Regions from separate parts of the Bradyrhizobium sp. 1200_D9_N1_1 genome, predicted to be linked through region 3. Evidence: predicted binding sites of a transcription regulator. Region 3 holds the regulator's gene; each other region holds the start of a gene.
The links. Region 3 encodes PhoB, which activates phosphate uptake and scavenging genes when phosphate is short. Its sites were predicted from a motif close to TGTCATNNANCTGTCAT; they were not measured.
Positions count from the first base shown of each region.

Region 1: AB5K84_RS26475 (RNA degradosome polyphosphate kinase) is a predicted target of PhoB. The motif match lies at 2,333-2,349, and genes of this name have one in related genera.
Region 2: phnF (phosphonate metabolism transcriptional regulator PhnF) is a predicted target of PhoB. The motif match lies at 2,362-2,378, and genes of this name have one in related genera.

Region 1 is NZ_CP197226.1:5,450,390-5,455,888, reverse strand. It holds gene ppx (exopolyphosphatase) at 1-57, opposite strand, end outside; gene AB5K84_RS26475 (RNA degradosome polyphosphate kinase) at 70-2,259, opposite strand; gene AB5K84_RS26470 (DnaA ATPase domain-containing protein) at 2,395-3,072, opposite strand; gene AB5K84_RS26465 (CDP-alcohol phosphatidyltransferase family protein) at 3,164-3,706, opposite strand; gene purM (phosphoribosylformylglycinamidine cyclo-ligase) at 3,861-4,934, shown strand; gene purN (phosphoribosylglycinamide formyltransferase) at 4,934-5,499, shown strand, end outside.
Region 2 is NZ_CP197226.1:8,671,247-8,676,745, reverse strand. It holds gene mddA (methanethiol S-methyltransferase) at 109-897, shown strand; gene AB5K84_RS41045 (GFA family protein) at 1,123-1,545, shown strand; gene phnF (phosphonate metabolism transcriptional regulator PhnF) at 1,596-2,327, opposite strand; gene phnG (phosphonate C-P lyase system protein PhnG) at 2,435-2,899, shown strand; gene phnH (phosphonate C-P lyase system protein PhnH) at 2,904-3,515, shown strand; gene AB5K84_RS41025 (carbon-phosphorus lyase complex subunit PhnI) at 3,517-4,620, shown strand; gene AB5K84_RS41020 (alpha-D-ribose 1-methylphosphonate 5-phosphate C-P-lyase PhnJ) at 4,617-5,499, shown strand, end outside.
Region 3 is NZ_CP197226.1:8,804,573-8,810,071, reverse strand. It holds gene pstC (phosphate ABC transporter permease subunit PstC) at 1-924, shown strand, start outside; gene pstA (phosphate ABC transporter permease PstA) at 929-1,774, shown strand; gene pstB (phosphate ABC transporter ATP-binding protein PstB) at 1,771-2,592, shown strand; gene phoU (phosphate signaling complex protein PhoU) at 2,604-3,320, shown strand; gene phoB (phosphate regulon transcriptional regulator PhoB) at 3,343-4,050, shown strand; gene AB5K84_RS41685 (IS5-like element ISBj5_B family transposase) at 4,283-5,499, shown strand, end outside.

The DNA of each region.
Region 1 (5,499 bases), 3.4 Mb from region 3:
GTTGGAACCGATGTCGATGACCGCGACGCTCGAGCCGCGCTTGCGCGGCCGAGTCACGTCGACGCCCGATCAGGATGGATGGCGTTCGTTCCGGCGCGTGAGACGACGCGGCGAGGATTCCTTGAGCGACTTTCCACGGCCAGACAGACTCGGATTTGTCATGAAGTAGTTGTGGACGTTGAAAGGCTCCTCGCCCTTCGCGGTCTTCATACGCGTTGAGGACCCATCCGGCAACAATTGCCAGCTCTGCTCATTGTCCTTGAGATTCGCGACCATGATCTGTTCGAGAACCTGCTGATGCACCGTGGGATTTTGCAGCGGACACAGCACCTCGACGCGGCGGTCGAGGTTGCGCGGCATCATGTCGGCCGAGGAGATATACACAGCCGCTTTCGTGCTCGGCAGCCCCTGGCCCATGCCGAAGCAGTAGATTCGGCCGTGTTCCAGGAAGCGCCCGATGATCGACTTGACGCGGATGTTCTCCGACAGGCCAGGGATACCGGGCCTGAGGCAACAGATACCGCGCACCACGAGTTCGACCTGAACGCCGGCCTGTGAGGCCTCATACAGCGCGTCGATGATGTCTGGGTCGACCAGCGCATTCATCTTCATCCAGACCGCGCCGGGGCGGCCGTGCCGCGCATGCGCGGTCTCGCCCTGGATGTGCTCGATGATGCGCTTGCGCAGGGTCAGCGGCGACACCGCCATCTTTTCCAGATCGCTCGGCGCGGCATAGCCGGTGATGAAGTTGAAGACGCGCGCGGCGTCGCGGCCGATGGTCGGCTCGGAGGTGAAGTAGGAGAGGTCGGTGTAGATGCGCGCGGTGACCGGGTGGTAGTTGCCGGTGCCGGTGTGGACGTAGGTCGTGAGGCTGCCGCCCTCGCGGCGCACCACCATCGAGAGTTTTGCGTGCGTCTTCAGTTCGAGGAAGCCATAGACGACCTGCACGCCTGCGCGCTCGAGGTCGCGCGCCCAGCGGATGTTGGCCTCCTCGTCGAAGCGCGCCTTGAGCTCGATCAGCGCGGTGACGGACTTGCCGGCCTCGGCGGCTTCGGCGAGCGCGCGCACGATCGGCGAGTTATTGGAGGTGCGGTAGAGCGTCTGCTTGATCGCGACGACATCGGGGTCGCGCGTTGCCTGCTGGAGGAACTGCACCACCACGTCGAAGGATTCGTAGGGGTGATGGACGACAAGGTCCTTCTGCCGGATCGCGGCAAAGATGTCGCCGCCATGCTCGCGCACGCGCTCGGGATGGCGCGGCACGTAAGGCGTGAATTCGAGGTCGGGCCGGTCGAGGCGGGTGAGCTGCGAGAGCTCATTCATGGCGAGCACGCCGTCGACCAGGAATACTTCGTCGTCGGCGGCGGAGAGGGCATGCTGCACGAAGTTGCGCAGCTGCTCCGGCATCTTGGCGTCGATCTCGAGCCGGATCACCGATCCGCGGCGGCGGCGCTTCAGCGCGGTCTCGAACAGGCGGACGAGATCCTCGGCCTCTTCCTCGATTTCGAGCTCGGAGTCGCGGAGGATGCGGAAGGCGCCCTGGCCATGCAGATTGTAGCCGGGGAACAGTCGGTTGATGAACAGGGCGGTCGCCTGCTCCAGCGAGATCAGCCGCATCGTGCCCTCGGACGGCAGGCGGATGAAGCGGTCGATCTTGCCGGGCATGCGGATCAGCGCGTTCATCTGCTTGCCGTCGGCGGCGCGCGTGAGCTGGAGCGCGATGGTGAAACCGAGGCTCGGGATGAACGGGAAGGGATGGGCCGGGTCGATCGCGAGCGGCGTCAGCAGCGGGAACACGTTGTTGAGGAAGTAGTCCTCGATCCAGGTCCGCTCCGCCTTGGTGACCTCCTTGCCGTCCACCAGCACGATGCCGACATCGGCCAGCGTGGCGCGCAGGTCGCGCCAGATCGCCTGCTGGTCTGAAGCAAGCTGGGAGACCGTGCGGTTGATCAGCGCGAGCTGCTCGGACGGCGTCAGGCCGTCGGGGCTACGCTCGGCAATGCCCTCGCGCACCTGGGCCTTGATGCCGGCGACGCGGACCATGAAGAATTCGTCGAGGTTGTTCGCGGAAATCGACAGGAATCGCACCCGCTCCAGCACGGGATGGCTGGGATTGACCGATTCCTCCAGGACGCGGCGGTTGAAATGCAGCCAGGACAGCTCGCGGTTGATGAATCGCTCGGGGCTCGAGGCGATCGCCGGCAGGCTTTCCGTCTCCGGGACTTTTTCTTTTATTTCAACAGCTTGCGCGGAGTCCATGAGAAGTCGGTCCATCCAGTTTGCCCCAATTTGCGACTGACGCGCAAAACCGCCGGGAGCATGTGTTAGGGCGATGACGTTTCGATGACATTGATGTTCCGCCGTTCCGCGCCGTCAAGCGGCGTTGGGGCGGGGTCAGGCGTCGCGGAGCAGCTCGGCGGCCAACGCCCGGGTCACGGGGCGGCCGAGCCGCAGAGCCTCGCTGTCGAGCAGTTCGACGGCCTGCCGGGCGGCGGCCGAGGATCGCTCCAGGCGGGTGGCGAGGTAGCTGACCACGCTCTCGTCCACGGTGAGCTGGCGGTCGGCACAGAATTTGACGATCAGGCCGCGGAAGAGCTGGTCGTCGGGGGGCAGCAGCATAACCACCGGCACGGCGCGCAGCCGCGAGCGCAGGTCGTTGAGCTCGATGTCCAGCGCAGCCGGCACATCGCGCCCCGTGAACAGGACGTAGGCGCCGTCCTCACGGGCGAGGTTCATCAGGTGGAAGAGGGCGCGCTCGTCAAAATCCTTGGCCTTGAGATCCTCGACCACCAGCGCGCCGGTGGCGAGCGCGCCGGGAACGCCTGCGGCGGACAACGCATTGGCCGTGGTCGAGCGGGCGCCGGCTTCCTCGGCCCAGATCGCGGCGAGATGGCTCTTGCCGCTGCCTTCGGGGCCGGCCAGCCACATGATCCGGTTCGGCCATTCCGGCCAGCCGTCGATCAAGGCGAGGCCGGCAGCGTTGGCGGGGCCTTCGAGGAAATTGTCCCGACTGAGGCTCTCCGCGTGTGGCAGCGAGAACGCCAATTGTCGGGGGTGAACGCGGCCTGCCACGCTTGCTTTGCTCCATGCCGGACGGCCGGCTTCGCTTGAAAGATTCGACTTGATCGGGCGTGAGTTGGCCTTTTGCGGGGCCGGTTCGCGCTCATTTGGCCTCGATCGTGCTCATGTGCCGCACCCACTCGACGAGATAGAGCGACACGGAGGAGAGCGTGAAGATCGTGACGAGGCCCATCAGGATAATATCATAGGGCGCCGGCTTGAAACCGAAGGCAAGCGCGGCCAGCACCAGCGCTGCGAATGCCACCTGGGCGACCGTGTTGAGCTTCGACACTTTCGACGGCTTCATCTCGACGGGCCGGTCGAACAGCCAGGACACGATCACGGCGGCGACAATCATGATGTCGCGGGATACCACCAGGATCACGATCCAGCGCGGAATCGCGCCCCAGATGCCGAGCGACATATAGATCGAGACCAGCAGCGCCTTGTCCGCGAGCGGATCGAGCAAGGCCCCGAGCTCGCTTGCCATGTTGAAGCGCTTGGCGAGGAAGCCGTCCACGGCATCGCTGATCCCGGCGATCAGGAAGACGGCGAACGCCACCTCCATTTGGCTCGACACGATGGCCCAGACGATGATCGGGACCAGCATGATGCGGCCCAAAGTGATGATGTTCGGAATACTCACGCGGCGCTTCCCGGCACCCGGCCTGACCTCGAATCCGCCCCGTTTGAAGGCTGAACCCGTTGATATCTACATAGTATGGCGCCGAGCGCCATGCGAGCCATTGCGCGTCCCCGGAATTCGACGTAACCAGCCGCAACCCCACTGGAAATCGGGCATGACCGACCGCAAAAACGGCCTCACCTACGCCGATTCAGGCGTCGATATCGACGCGGGCAACCGCCTAGTCGATCTGATCAAGCCGATGGTGCGCGCCACCGCGCGGCCCGGCGCCGACGCCGAGATCGGCGGCTTCGGCGGCCTGTTCGACCTCAAGGCGGCCGGTTTCAGGGATCCCGTCCTGGTCGCCGCCACCGACGGCGTCGGAACCAAGGTCAAGATCGCGATCGAAACCGGCCTGCATGGCGGCATCGGCATCGATCTGGTCGCCATGAGCGTCAACGACCTCGTGGTGCAGGGCGCCGAGCCGCTGTTCTTCCTCGACTATTTCGCCTGCGGCAAGCTCGATCCGGAGGCGACCGCCTCGATCGTCGCCGGCGTCGCCGATGGCTGCCGGGAATCCGGCTGTGCCCTGATCGGCGGCGAGACCGCCGAGATGCCAGGCCTCTACAAGGACGGCGACTATGACCTCGGCGGCTTTGCAGTCGGCGCCGCCGAGCGCGGTACGCTGTTGCCGCGCAAGGACATCGCCGCCGGAGACGCCGTGATCGGTCTTGCCTCGTCGGGCGTGCACTCCAACGGCTTCTCGCTGGTGCGCAAGATCGTCGAGCAGTCCGGCCTCGGCTTCGAGGCGCCGGCGCCGTTCGCGCCTGTCATGACGCTCGGCGGCGCGCTGCTGACGCCGACGAAGCTCTACGTCAAATCCTGCCTGCGCGCGATCCGAGAGACCGGCGCGGTGAAGGGGCTCGCCCACATCACCGGCGGCGGCTTCACCGACAACATTCCGCGCGTGCTGCCCAAGAACCTTGGCGTCGGCATCGATCTGGCGCGGCTGCCCGTGCTACCGGTGTTCAAATGGCTGGCCGCGCTGGCCGGGATCGCCGAGCTCGAAATGCTGCGCACCTTCAACTGCGGCATCGGCATGATCGCGATCGTCGAGCCGGACAAGGTCGACCGGGTCGTGCAGGTCTTCACCGAAGCAGGCGAGAGCGTGGCGCAGCTCGGCACCGTGATCCCCGCCGAGGGCGAGCATCGCGTCGTCTACAATGGCCATCTCGATCTGGCGCCGTGATGAAGCGCCGCGTCGCCATTCTGATTTCCGGCCGCGGCTCCAACATGGTCGCGCTGATCAAGGCAGCCAGCGCGCGGGATTTTCCGGCGGAAATTTCCCTCGTCATCTCGAACAAGGCCGATGCACCGGGGCTCGAACGGGCCAGGGCGAGCGGCGTGAACACGCTGGTGATCGAGAGCAAGCCGTTCGGCAAGGATCGCGCCGGCTTCGAGGCGGTGCTGCAGGCCGCGCTCGATCAGCACGGCATCGAGCTGATCTGTCTTGGCGGCTTCATGCGCCTGTTCACGGCCGAATTCACCAAGGCCTGGTACGGGCGGATGCTCAACATCCATCCCTCGCTGCTGCCGTCCTTCCCCGGCCTCGACCCGCACGGTCAGGCCCTGCGCGCCGGCGTGAAACTGTCTGGCGCGACGGTGCACTTCGTGATCCCCGAGACCGATGCCGGCCCGATCGTGATGCAGGGCGCGGTTCCCGTCAGCGACCACGATACAGCGGACACGCTGTCGGAACGCATCCTCGAAGTCGAGCACCGCATCTATCCGGCCGCGCTGCGGCTATTGGCGAC
Region 2 (5,499 bases), 130 kb from region 3:
AAAGTCGTCTCAGGCGAAAATCAACCGTCCGCAAAAGCCATGGAACGTCCGATCCGGCATGGTGCGAAGACCAAACAGTGCCGATGCCTCGGCACAACGGAGCTTTCCATGTCCCAAATTGATCACCAGGTTCATTCGATCGGCCCGGAGGTTACGGGCTCTCGCATTTTCAAGTTCATCGCCTTTCTGTACGGAATTGCGGCGTATCTCGTGTTTTTCGTCACCATTCTCTACGCTATCGGCTTCGTGATGGGGCTGGTGGTGCCGAAGACCATCGACACCGGAACCGACACGTCGACGGCTGAGGCCGTCATCATCAACCTGCTCCTGATGGCGCTGTTCGCCGTCCAGCACAGCGTGATGGCGCGCCAGCGCTTCAAGACGTGGTGGACGCAGTTCGTCTCCAAACCGATCGAGCGCAGCACCTATGTGTTGTTCGCGAGTCTGTCATTGCTGCTCCTGTTCTGGCAGTGGCGTCCGCTGCCGACCGTCATATGGGAGGTCGAGGACCCGGATCTCGCCGTGACGCTGGTCACGGTGTCCTTCGCTGGCTGGGTGCTGGTGTTCACCTCGACCTTCATCATCAACCATTTCGAATTGTTCGGATTGCATCAGGTGACCAACCATCTCGTCGGCAAGGAAGCGACGCCGCCGCGTTTCAAGACGCCGCTGCTCTACAAGTTTGTCCGTCATCCGATCTATCTCGGCTTCATCGTCGCGTTCTGGGCGGCTCCGGTCATGACCGCGGGACATCTGCTGTTTGCGGCCGTGACCACGATCTACATCTTCGTCGGCATCGCGCTGGAGGAGCGCGACCTCATTGATCTCTTCGGCGACGAATACCGGCAGTACAAACAACGCGTGTCGATGCTTATTCCCTGGCGCCGGTCAGTTTAGTTTTCGCGCTCTGCACGCGCGTCCGCCGAAAGGAGGACGCGCGGCGGCGCCGAGGCGCGTATCGGACCTTGCCGGACTCTAGCCTTCAACGTCCCTCGGAGTGATTCCCCTTCGAGGCTACCAACGCGAGCGAAGCTCGTCGCGACCCCGCATCCGCCTTCGCCGAAATCTCGGTGAACCGGAGCGGGGAGAGGATTTCCAACCTTCATCAACGGAGACGACCCAATGAAACATGTCGGACACTGCTTCTGCGGCGCGGTTACGGTCGAGGTCACGGGTGCGCCGGAGGCGATGGGCTATTGCCATTGTGGCTCCTGCCGGTCCTGGTCCGGCGGGCCGGTGAACGCCTTCAGCCTGTGGAAGCCTGACGCGGTGCGCATCACCGAGGGCGCGCAGCACGTCGAGACCTTCGCCAAGACGCCGCTCAGCCAACGCAAATATTGCAGGAAGTGCGGCGGCCATCTCATGACCAATCACCCGCCGCTCGGCCTGACCGACGTCTTCACCGCCACCATCCCCACCCTGGCGTTCACGCCCGGCGTCCACGTCAACTACGCCGAGGCGGTGCTGCCGATGCGCGACGGCCTGCCCAAGCTGAAGGACTTCCCCGCCGAGTTCGGCGGCAGCGGCGAGATGATGCAGGAGTAGCAGGCGCTGCTCTTCCTCCTCCTCTTGCGGGGGGAAGAGCAGGCTGCATCTCAGCCGTTCTCCACCAGAAACTCCACCCGCTCGGCGGCAAAGCGCGAATGCTTCGTCACCAGCGGCTTGCCGTCGAGACCGTGGTCGGTGGCATCGACCACGAGGATCGGCCGTCCCAGCGGCAGATCGAGCCGTGCAGCGTCGGTCGCGTCGACGATGCCGGCGGTGATCCGGGTCGCGCCGCGGCGATAGTCGCGGACGCCGAAGTGTTCGAGCAGTTTCGTCATCGAGCGCGTTGCGGCAAACACGCTGCCCGCGCCCGGAAACAACTCCGCCGACAGCCACGTCGTGGAGACGCAGATCGGGGTGCGGTCGGCGAGGCGTATCGCCTCGATCCGCACCAGCGGGGCGCCGACCTTCAGGCCCAGCTCGCGCGCCAGCTCGCGCGTCGCGACGTCGTCGGACGCCTCGATCAACTGCCCGCGCGGCTCACGGCCGCCGGCGCCGACGATCTCCGAGAAGCGCGTGCGCGAGCGCAGCGGATAGGCGATGCGCTGCGCCTCGACATAGGTGCCGCTGCCACGTTCGGCACGCACCAGTCCGCGCTCGGCAAGGGCTGCCAGCGCCCGCCGCACGGTGTGGCGATTCACGCGATAGGTCTCGGCGATCTCCATCTCGCCCGGCAGCTTGTCGCCGGCGGCGAAGCGGCCGTCGGCGATGCCGCGCTCGATGCCGTCGGCAACGAGGCGCCATAGCGCGACGCCCGTGGAGGCGGTGTCCTGCATGCTCATATCGCCGGTCAGCCTAGCCCGAAAATCACACGCTTGTCACGAAACAGTCATGGCGCTTCCGTATGAAGTTGTCTACTATCATAGACAACTTGAGTTCGGCAAGTTCGGTGGATCGGGTGACGCAGCACAACAATCAGCAAGCCCAGCGCAAGGCCGCGATGGCCGTGCTGGCGCACGCGGAGGCGGGCGAGATCGCCGCTCGCCTCCGCGCTTTCGCCCTCCCGGCCCATCAGGATCTGCGCGCGCCGGAAAACGGCCTCGTCATGCTGCGCGGCCGGGTCGGCGGCGACGGCGCCCCGTTCAACCTCGGCGAAGCCACGGTGTCGCGTGCCGCGGTGCGGCTCGCGAGCGGCGAGGTCGGCTTCGGCTACACGCTCGGACGCGACGGTGAGAAGGCGCGGCTGATCGCTCTGTGCGATGCGCTGGTGCAGTCGCGGGATTTTTCCGCATCGGTCGAGCGGGACGTTATCGCACCGTTGCGCGAGCAGCTTACGATCCGGCGCAAGCAGGCGGCGGCCGAGACCGCCGCGACGAAGGTTGATTTCTACACCATGGTGCGCGGTGAGGGGTGAGATCATGACCACGATTGCGGAACTGCCGCCGGGGTTCGCCGACAAGGTGCTGTCGGCGCAATCGACCTTTCGCTCGGTCATGGACGCGATGGCGCGGCCGGGTTCGGTCCAGCGCATCGTGCCGATGGCGGGCACACCCGGGCCGATGATGCGCGGCGCCGCCGCGATCGCGCTGACGCTGTTCGATCACGACACGCCGCTCTGGCTCGATGCGCGGATGTCGGAAAGCTCGGAAGTCGTGAAATGGCTCAAGTTCCACACCGGCGCGCCGGTGATTCAGGACTCCTCGATCGCGAGCTTTGCCCTGATCAGCGATGGCGCCTTGCTTCCGGCGCTCGAGCGCTTCGCGCTTGGCACCAGCGAATACCCGGACCGGTCGACCACGTTGATCCTCCAGGTCGATAGCCTTGACGCGGGGCGGGGCTTCGAGCTGCGCGGCCCCGGCATCGATGGCGTCGCGACGCTCCGGGCCTCGATCAAGCCCGCCGACTTGTTCGAGCGGCTGCGCGTCAACGAGGCGCTGTTTCCGCGCGGCATCGACGTGGTGCTGGTCGCCGATGATGCCGTGGTTGCGATCCCGCGCACCACGCGCGTCGCGAACAAGGGAAGTGAATAGCATGTATGTCGCAGTCAAAGGCGGCGAACGCGCCATCGAGAACGCCCATCGCCTGCTCGCCAATGCGCGGCGCGGCGATCAAAGCGTGCCGGAAGTCACGCTCGACCAGATCTCGGAGCAGCTTGGTCTGGCCGTGGACCGCGTTATGAGCGAAGGCTCGCTTTATGACCGTGAGCTCGCGGCGCTCGCGATCAAGCAAGCGCGGGGCGATCTGATCGAGGCGATTTTCCTCGTTCGCGCCTTCCGGGCCACCCTGCCGCGCTTCGGCGCGAGTGAGCCGGTCGACACCGGCGCCATGCGGGTGCAGCGGCGGGTGTCCTCGACCTTCAAGGACATTCCCGGCGGCCAGATCCTCGGGCCGACCTTCGACTATACGCACCGCCTGCTCGATCCCTCGCTCGCGGAGGGATTTGTGCCGGACGCGCCGGCGACGGCCGAAGCCTCGACCGCGCCGACGCCGCGCGTGACCGATATCCTGGGCCGCGATGGGCTGATCGAATCCTCGCCGCAGGCCGAGGCCGGCGCCAGCGTCGGCGATCTCACGCGCGAGCCGCTGAACTTCCCGGCCGACCGCGACGTGCGCCTGCAAAATCTCGCGCGCGGCGACGAAGGCTTCCTGCTGGCGATGGGCTATTCCACCCAGCGCGGCTACGGCCGCAACCATCCCTTCGCCGGCGAGATCCGCTTCGGCGAGGTCGAGGTCGAATTCCTCGCCGAGGACGTCGGTTTCGCCGTGCCGCTCGGCTCGATCGAGCTCACCGAGTGCCAGATGGTCAACCAGTTCAAGGGTTCTGCCACGGAAGCACCCTGCTTCACCCGCGGCTATGGCCTCGCCTTCGGCCAGAGCGAGCGCAAGACCATGTCGATGGCGCTGGTCGATCGCGCGCTGCGTGCCCGCGAGCTCGGCGAAGAGGCGCTCGCGCCGGCGCAGGATGAAGAATTCGTGATGTCGCATTCGGACAATGTCCAGGCGACCGGCTTCGTCGAGCATCTGAAGCTGCCGCACTATGTCGACTTCCAGTCCGAGCTCGGCCTGCTGCGCAAGCTGCGTCAGGAGTTTGCCGAGGCCAATGCGCCCGATGCCATGAAGGAGGCCGCGGAATGAACGCGCCCGCCTACAATTTCGCCTATCTCGACGAACAGACCAAGCGGATGATCCGCCGCGCCATCCTGAAGGCGATCGCGATCCCCGGCTATCAGGTGCCGTTCGCCAGCCGCGAAATGCCGATGCCCTATGGCTGGGGCACCGGCGGCGTGCAGGTCACCGCCGCGATCCTCGGTCCTGAGGACGTGCTGAAGGTGATCGACCAGGGTTCCGACGACACCACCAACGCGATTTCGATCCGCAAGTTCTTCGCCAAGACTGCCGGCGTCGCCACCACGACGGCGACCGACGCGGCGACCGTGATCCAGACCCGTCACCGCATCCCCGAGGCCGCGCTGAACGAGAACCAGGTGCTGGTCTATCAGGTGCCGATCCCGGAACCGCTGCGGTTCCTCGAGCCACGCGAGACCGAGACGCGGCGCATGCATGCGCTCGCCGAATACGGCCTGATGCATGTGAAGCTCTATGAGGACATCGCCCGCTTCGGCCACATCGCGACCGCCTACGCCTATCCGGTCAAGGTCAACGCGCGCTATGTGATGGACCCGTCGCCGACGCCGAAGTTCGACAATCCCAAGATGGACAATTGCCCGGCGCTGCAATTGTTCGGCGCCGGCCGCGAGAAGCGCATCTACGCGATCCCGCCCTATACGCAAGTTGTGTCGCTCGATTTCGAGGATCACCCCTTTGAGCCGTATCGCTTCAACGCGCCTTGCGCGCTGTGCGGCGCGGATAACTCCTATCTCGACGAGATCGTCACCGACGACAAGGGCGGCCGCATGTTCGTCTGCTCCGACACCGATTATTGCGAGGGCCGTCAGGCCGCCGGCCATCACGGCAGCCTGAGCGCTGCGCCGTACAAGGAGAAGGCGCAGGAGA
Region 3 (5,499 bases):
TTCAAGCTCGGCGACGTCACCTTCTACTGGATCACGCGGCTCTCCGCGATCTCGGTGCTGCTGATCCTCGGCGGCATCATCGTTTCGCTGATCGTCGGCGCTTTCCCGGCGATCAAGGAATACGGCTTCTCCTTCCTGTGGACGCAGCGCTGGGCGCCGTCGGCGGATCCGCCCGTGCTCGGCGCGCTCGGGCCGATGTACGGCACGCTCGTCACCTCCTTCATCGCGATGCTGATTGCCATTCCCGTTGGCCTCGGCATTGCGATCTTCCTCACCGAGCTCTGTCCGCAATGGCTGCGCCGCCCGATCGGCATGGCGATCGAGCTGCTCGCCGGCATTCCCTCGATCATCTACGGCATGTGGGGCTTCTTCGTGCTGGGCCCGTTCCTGGCCAACACCTTCCAGCCCTTCATGATCAAGATCTTCGACGGCGTTCCCGTGCTGGGCGCGATCTTCGCGGGTCCCCCGTCCTATCTCAGCCTGTTCAACGCCGCGCTGATCCTCGCCATCATGGTGCTGCCCTTCATCACCTCGATCTCGGTCGACGTATTCAAGACGGTGCCGCCGGTGCTGAAGGAGGCCGCCTACGGCGTCGGCTGCACCACCTGGGAAGTCGTGCGCAGCGTGGTGATCCCCTACACCCGCGTCGGCGTCATCGGCGGCGTCATGCTGGCGCTGGGCCGCGCGCTCGGCGAGACCATGGCGGTGACGTTCATCATCGGCAACTCGTTCCGCATCTCCTCCTCGATCTTCGCGCCGGGCACCACGATCTCGGCGGCGATCGCATCCGAGTTCGCCGAGAGCGACGGCCTGCACCAGTCCGGCCTGATCCTGCTTGGCCTTCTGCTGTTCGTGCTGACGTTCTTCGTGCTCGCAGCGGCACGGCTGATGCTGATGCGGCTGGAAAAGAAGGCGGGGAACTAACGCCATGAACCCGATCTATTCACGCCGCCGCCGCAAGGACATCGTCGTTCGCGGACTCTGCATCGCCGCCGCCGCCTTCGGCGTCACCTGGCTTGCGCTGATCCTGATCACGCTGCTTTACAACGGCATCGCCGGTCTGAACCTCGAGATTTTCGTGGCAGATACGCCGCCGCCGGGCTCGACCGAAGGCGGCCTGCGCAACGCCATCGTCGGTTCGATCATCATGACCGTGCTCGGCGTCGGCATCGGCGCGCCGCTCGGCCTGTTCGCCGGCACCTATCTCGCCGAGTACGGCCGCAACGACCGCCTGACCTCGGTGATCCGCTTCATCAACGACATCCTGCTCTCGGCGCCCTCGATCATCATCGGCCTGTTCATCTACGGCGCGGTGGTGGTGCCGATGCGCGGCTTCTCGGCGATCGCAGGCAGCCTCGCGCTCGCCGTCATCGTCATCCCGGTAGTGCTGCGCACGACCGAGGACATGCTGCTGCTGGTGCCGAACGCGCTGCGCGAGGCGGCGTCCGCGCTCGGCCTGCCGCGCTCGCTGGTGATCAAGCGGATCGCCTATCGTGCCGCCCGCTCCGGCCTCATCACCGGCGTGCTGCTCGCCACCGCCCGCGTCGCCGGCGAGACCGCGCCGCTGCTCTTCACCGCGCTGTCGAACCAGTTCTTCAGCCTTGGCCTGAACAAGACGATGGCGAACCTGCCGGTCACCATCAACAACTTCGTCCAGAGCCCCTACGCCTATTGGAAGCAGCTCGCCTGGAGCGGCGCGCTGCTGATCACGATTACCGTGCTTGCCCTGAATATTGGCGCGCGCATCCTTGGCGCCGAGAGGACCGCAAAATGAGTGAGCTTTCCGTATCGATGAGCGCGGCCGGTGGGCTGCCCCAGGCGCCGCTGCTGCCGGAAGCGCCGGCCAAGGTGACGGTGCGCAACCTCAACTTCTATTACGGCGAGCACCACGCGCTGAAGAACATCAACCTGACGCTCGGCACCAACCGCGTCACCGCGTTCATCGGCCCGTCCGGCTGCGGCAAGTCAACCCTGCTGCGCATCTTCAACCGGATGTACGACCTCTATCCGGGGCAGCGCGCCACCGGCCAGCTCATGCTCGACCAGACCAACATCCTCGACGGCAAGCTCGACCTCAACCTGCTGCGCGCCCGCGTCGGCATGGTGTTCCAGAAGCCGACGCCGTTCCCGATGACGATCTACGAGAACATCGCCTTCGGCATCCGCCTCTACGAGAAGATCTCGAAGTCCGAGATGGACGACCGCGTCGAGAAGGCGCTGCGCGGCGGCGCGCTGTGGAACGAGGTCAAGGACAAGCTCAACGCCTCCGGCCTGTCGCTCTCCGGCGGCCAGCAGCAGCGCCTCTGCATCGCCCGCACCGTCGCGGTGCGGCCCGAGGTGATCCTGTTCGACGAGCCCTGCTCGGCGCTCGACCCGATCTCGACCGCCAAGGTCGAGGAGCTGATCCAGGAATTGTCCGAGAACTACACGATCGCGATCGTCACCCACAACATGCAGCAGGCGGCGCGCGTCTCCGACAAGACCGCGTTCATGTATCTCGGCGAGCTGATCGAGTTCGACGACACCAGCAAGATCTTCACGTCGCCGAGCGACCGGCGCACGCAGGATTACATCACCGGCCGGTTCGGCTGAGGAGACGGGACATGGGTTCTGAACATACCGCAAAGGCCTTCGACACCGACCTCCAGGAGCTCACCCGGCTCGTCGCCGAGATGGGCGGGATCGCCGAGCGCATGATCGTCGATTCCGTCGACGCGCTGATCCGCCGCGACGTCGCGCTCGGCCAGCGCGTCGTCGCCACCGACACCGAGCTCGACGCGCTGCAGAAGCGCATCGAGGAGCGCGCCGTGCTCACCATCGCCCGCCGCCAGCCGATGGCGGTCGATCTGCGCGAGATCGTCGGCGCCATGCGAGTTGCGACCGATCTCGAGCGCATCGGCGACCTCGCCAAGAACATGGGCAAGCGCGTCGCGGCGCTGGAGACGGATTTCCATCCGCTCAAGCTGTTCCGCGGCCTCGAGCACATGACCGACCTCGTGCAGCAGCAGGTCAAGTCGGTGCTGGACGCCTATGCCGCGCATGATCTGCCGGCGGCGATGGCGGTGTGGAAGGGCGACGAGGAAGTCGACGCCATCTGCACCTCGCTGTTCCGCGAGCTCCTCACCTACATGATGGAGGATCCGCGCAACATCTCGTTCTGCATCCATCTGATGTTCTGCGCCAAGAACATCGAGCGGATCGGCGACCACGCCACCAACATCGCCGAGACCGTGTTCTACATGATCGAGGGCCAGGCGATCACCGACAAGCGGCCGAAGGGCGACATGACGACCTTCGCCACGACGGTCCCGAATACCTGAAGACTTAAGGAGCGACGACACCATGGGCGCACGCATTATGGTGGTTGAGGACGAGGAAGCTCTCACCGAGCTTCTCCGCTACAACCTCGAAGGCGACGGCTATGATGTGGAGACGGTGATGCGCGGCGACGACGCCGACACCCGCCTCAAGGAACACATCCCCGATCTGATCGTACTCGACTGGATGCTGCCGGGACTGTCAGGCATCGAGCTGTGCCGCCGGCTGCGGACCCGGCCCGAGACCAAGCAGCTCCCGATCATCATGCTCACCGCGCGCGGCGAGGAGAGCGAGCGGGTGCGGGGTCTTGCGACCGGCGCCGACGACTACATCGTCAAGCCGTTCTCGGTGCCGGAGCTCCTGGCGCGCGTGAAGGGCCTGCTGCGGCGCGCAAGCCCGGAGCGGCTCGCAACGGTGCTGGCCTATGGCGACATCGAGCTCGATCGCGACAAGCGCCGCGTCGCGCGCTCGGGCCGGCCGATCGACCTCGGCCCGACCGAATATCGCCTCTTGGAGTTCTTCCTGGAGCATCCCGGCCGCGTGTTCTCGCGCGAGCAGCTGCTCGACAGCGTCTGGGGCCGCGACATCTACATCGACGAGCGCACCGTCGACGTCCACATCGGCCGCCTGCGCAAGCTGCTCAATCTCGGCCGCGAGCAGGATCCCATCCGCACCGTCCGCGGCGCCGGCTACGCGCTGGATGATCGCTTTGCGAAGGCGGAGCAGACGTAGGGTTTGCAGGCGTTGGTTTAGCGGGCTACAGCCACACTCTCAGTGTCGTCTCGGACAAGCGTAGTCGTCCGTGAAGAAGGACTAAGCCACTGATCGGGAATCTCGATTTGGGCTAAGGGGCATTTCCAGATTGCAAGGTTTTGATGCTTTGGGCGTCAGAACCTTGCGATTTGGTTTTCGTGGATTCCCTCGAAGCGGGAAGCATGATTCCTTGTCTGCATCGGAGGGAACGATGCGGCCGAAGAAGCACAAGACGACGGGATCGAACGATCTGTTCCGGGCTCGGCTCGACCAGATCATCAATATGAAGCACGAGCTGGTTCTGCTCGCCGGCAAGGTCGATTGGGACTGGATCGACGGCGAGATCGCGCCGCTCTACAGCGAGAACGGCAGGCCCGGGATCGAGACGCGCTTCATGATCGGTCTGCTGTTGCTCAAGCACATTTACGGGCTGTCCGATGAGGAGGTGTGCGAGCGCTGGGTCCATGACCCATACTTCCAGTTCTTCACCGGGGAAGAGTTCTTTCAGCACACGTTCCCGCACGAGCGCTCGGACCTGAGCCATTGGCGCAAGCGGCTTGGCGACAAGCTGGAGTTGCTGCTGGCCGAGAGCTTGCGGGTAGCGCACGAGGCCGGTGCATTACGCAGCCAGGACCTCAAGCGGGTTACGGTCGACACCACGGTGCAGCCGAAGGCCATCACCTTTCCGACCGATGCCAAGCTGCTGCATGCGGCCATCAAGGGGCTCAACCGCCTGGCGATCAGGCACGGCGTCAGGCTGCGGCAATCCTATGCTCGCATCGCCAAGGCCGCCGCGATGATGGCCGGCCGCTACGCCCATGCCAAACAGTTCAGGCGGCATCAGCGGCAGTTGCGTATCCTGCGTAGCCGGCTGGGCCGGATCATCCGCGACATCCGCCGCAAGATCGAAGGCCAGCCAGCACTGGAGCAGGCGTTCGCCCTCCCGCTCGGCCGGGCCACGCAGATCCGCTCGCAGCAGCAGCGCCAGCGCGGCTGGAAGCTCTATTCCTTCCATGCCCCGGAAGTGGAGTGCATCGGCAAGGGCAAGGCCAGCGCGCCTTACGAGTTCGGCGTGAAGGCCTCCATCGTCACCAACAACCGCCGGGCTCCCGGTGGCCTGTTCGTGCTGCACGCCAGCGCACTGCCCGACAACCCCTACGACGGTCACACCTTGCGGGACGTCATTGACCGCACCGAGACACTCACCGGCTGTCCGATCGAGCGGGCCTATGTCGACAAGGGATACCGCGGCCACGACGCACAAAATCCCCGTCGCGTCTTCATCTCCGGCCAGAAGCGCGGCGTTTTCGGTGTCATCAAGCGCGAGCTGCGCCGCCGCTCCGCCATCGAGCCCATCATCGGACACCTGAAGGCGGAAGGCCACCTCGGGCGCTGCTACCTCAAAGGCCGCGCCGGCGATGCCGCCAA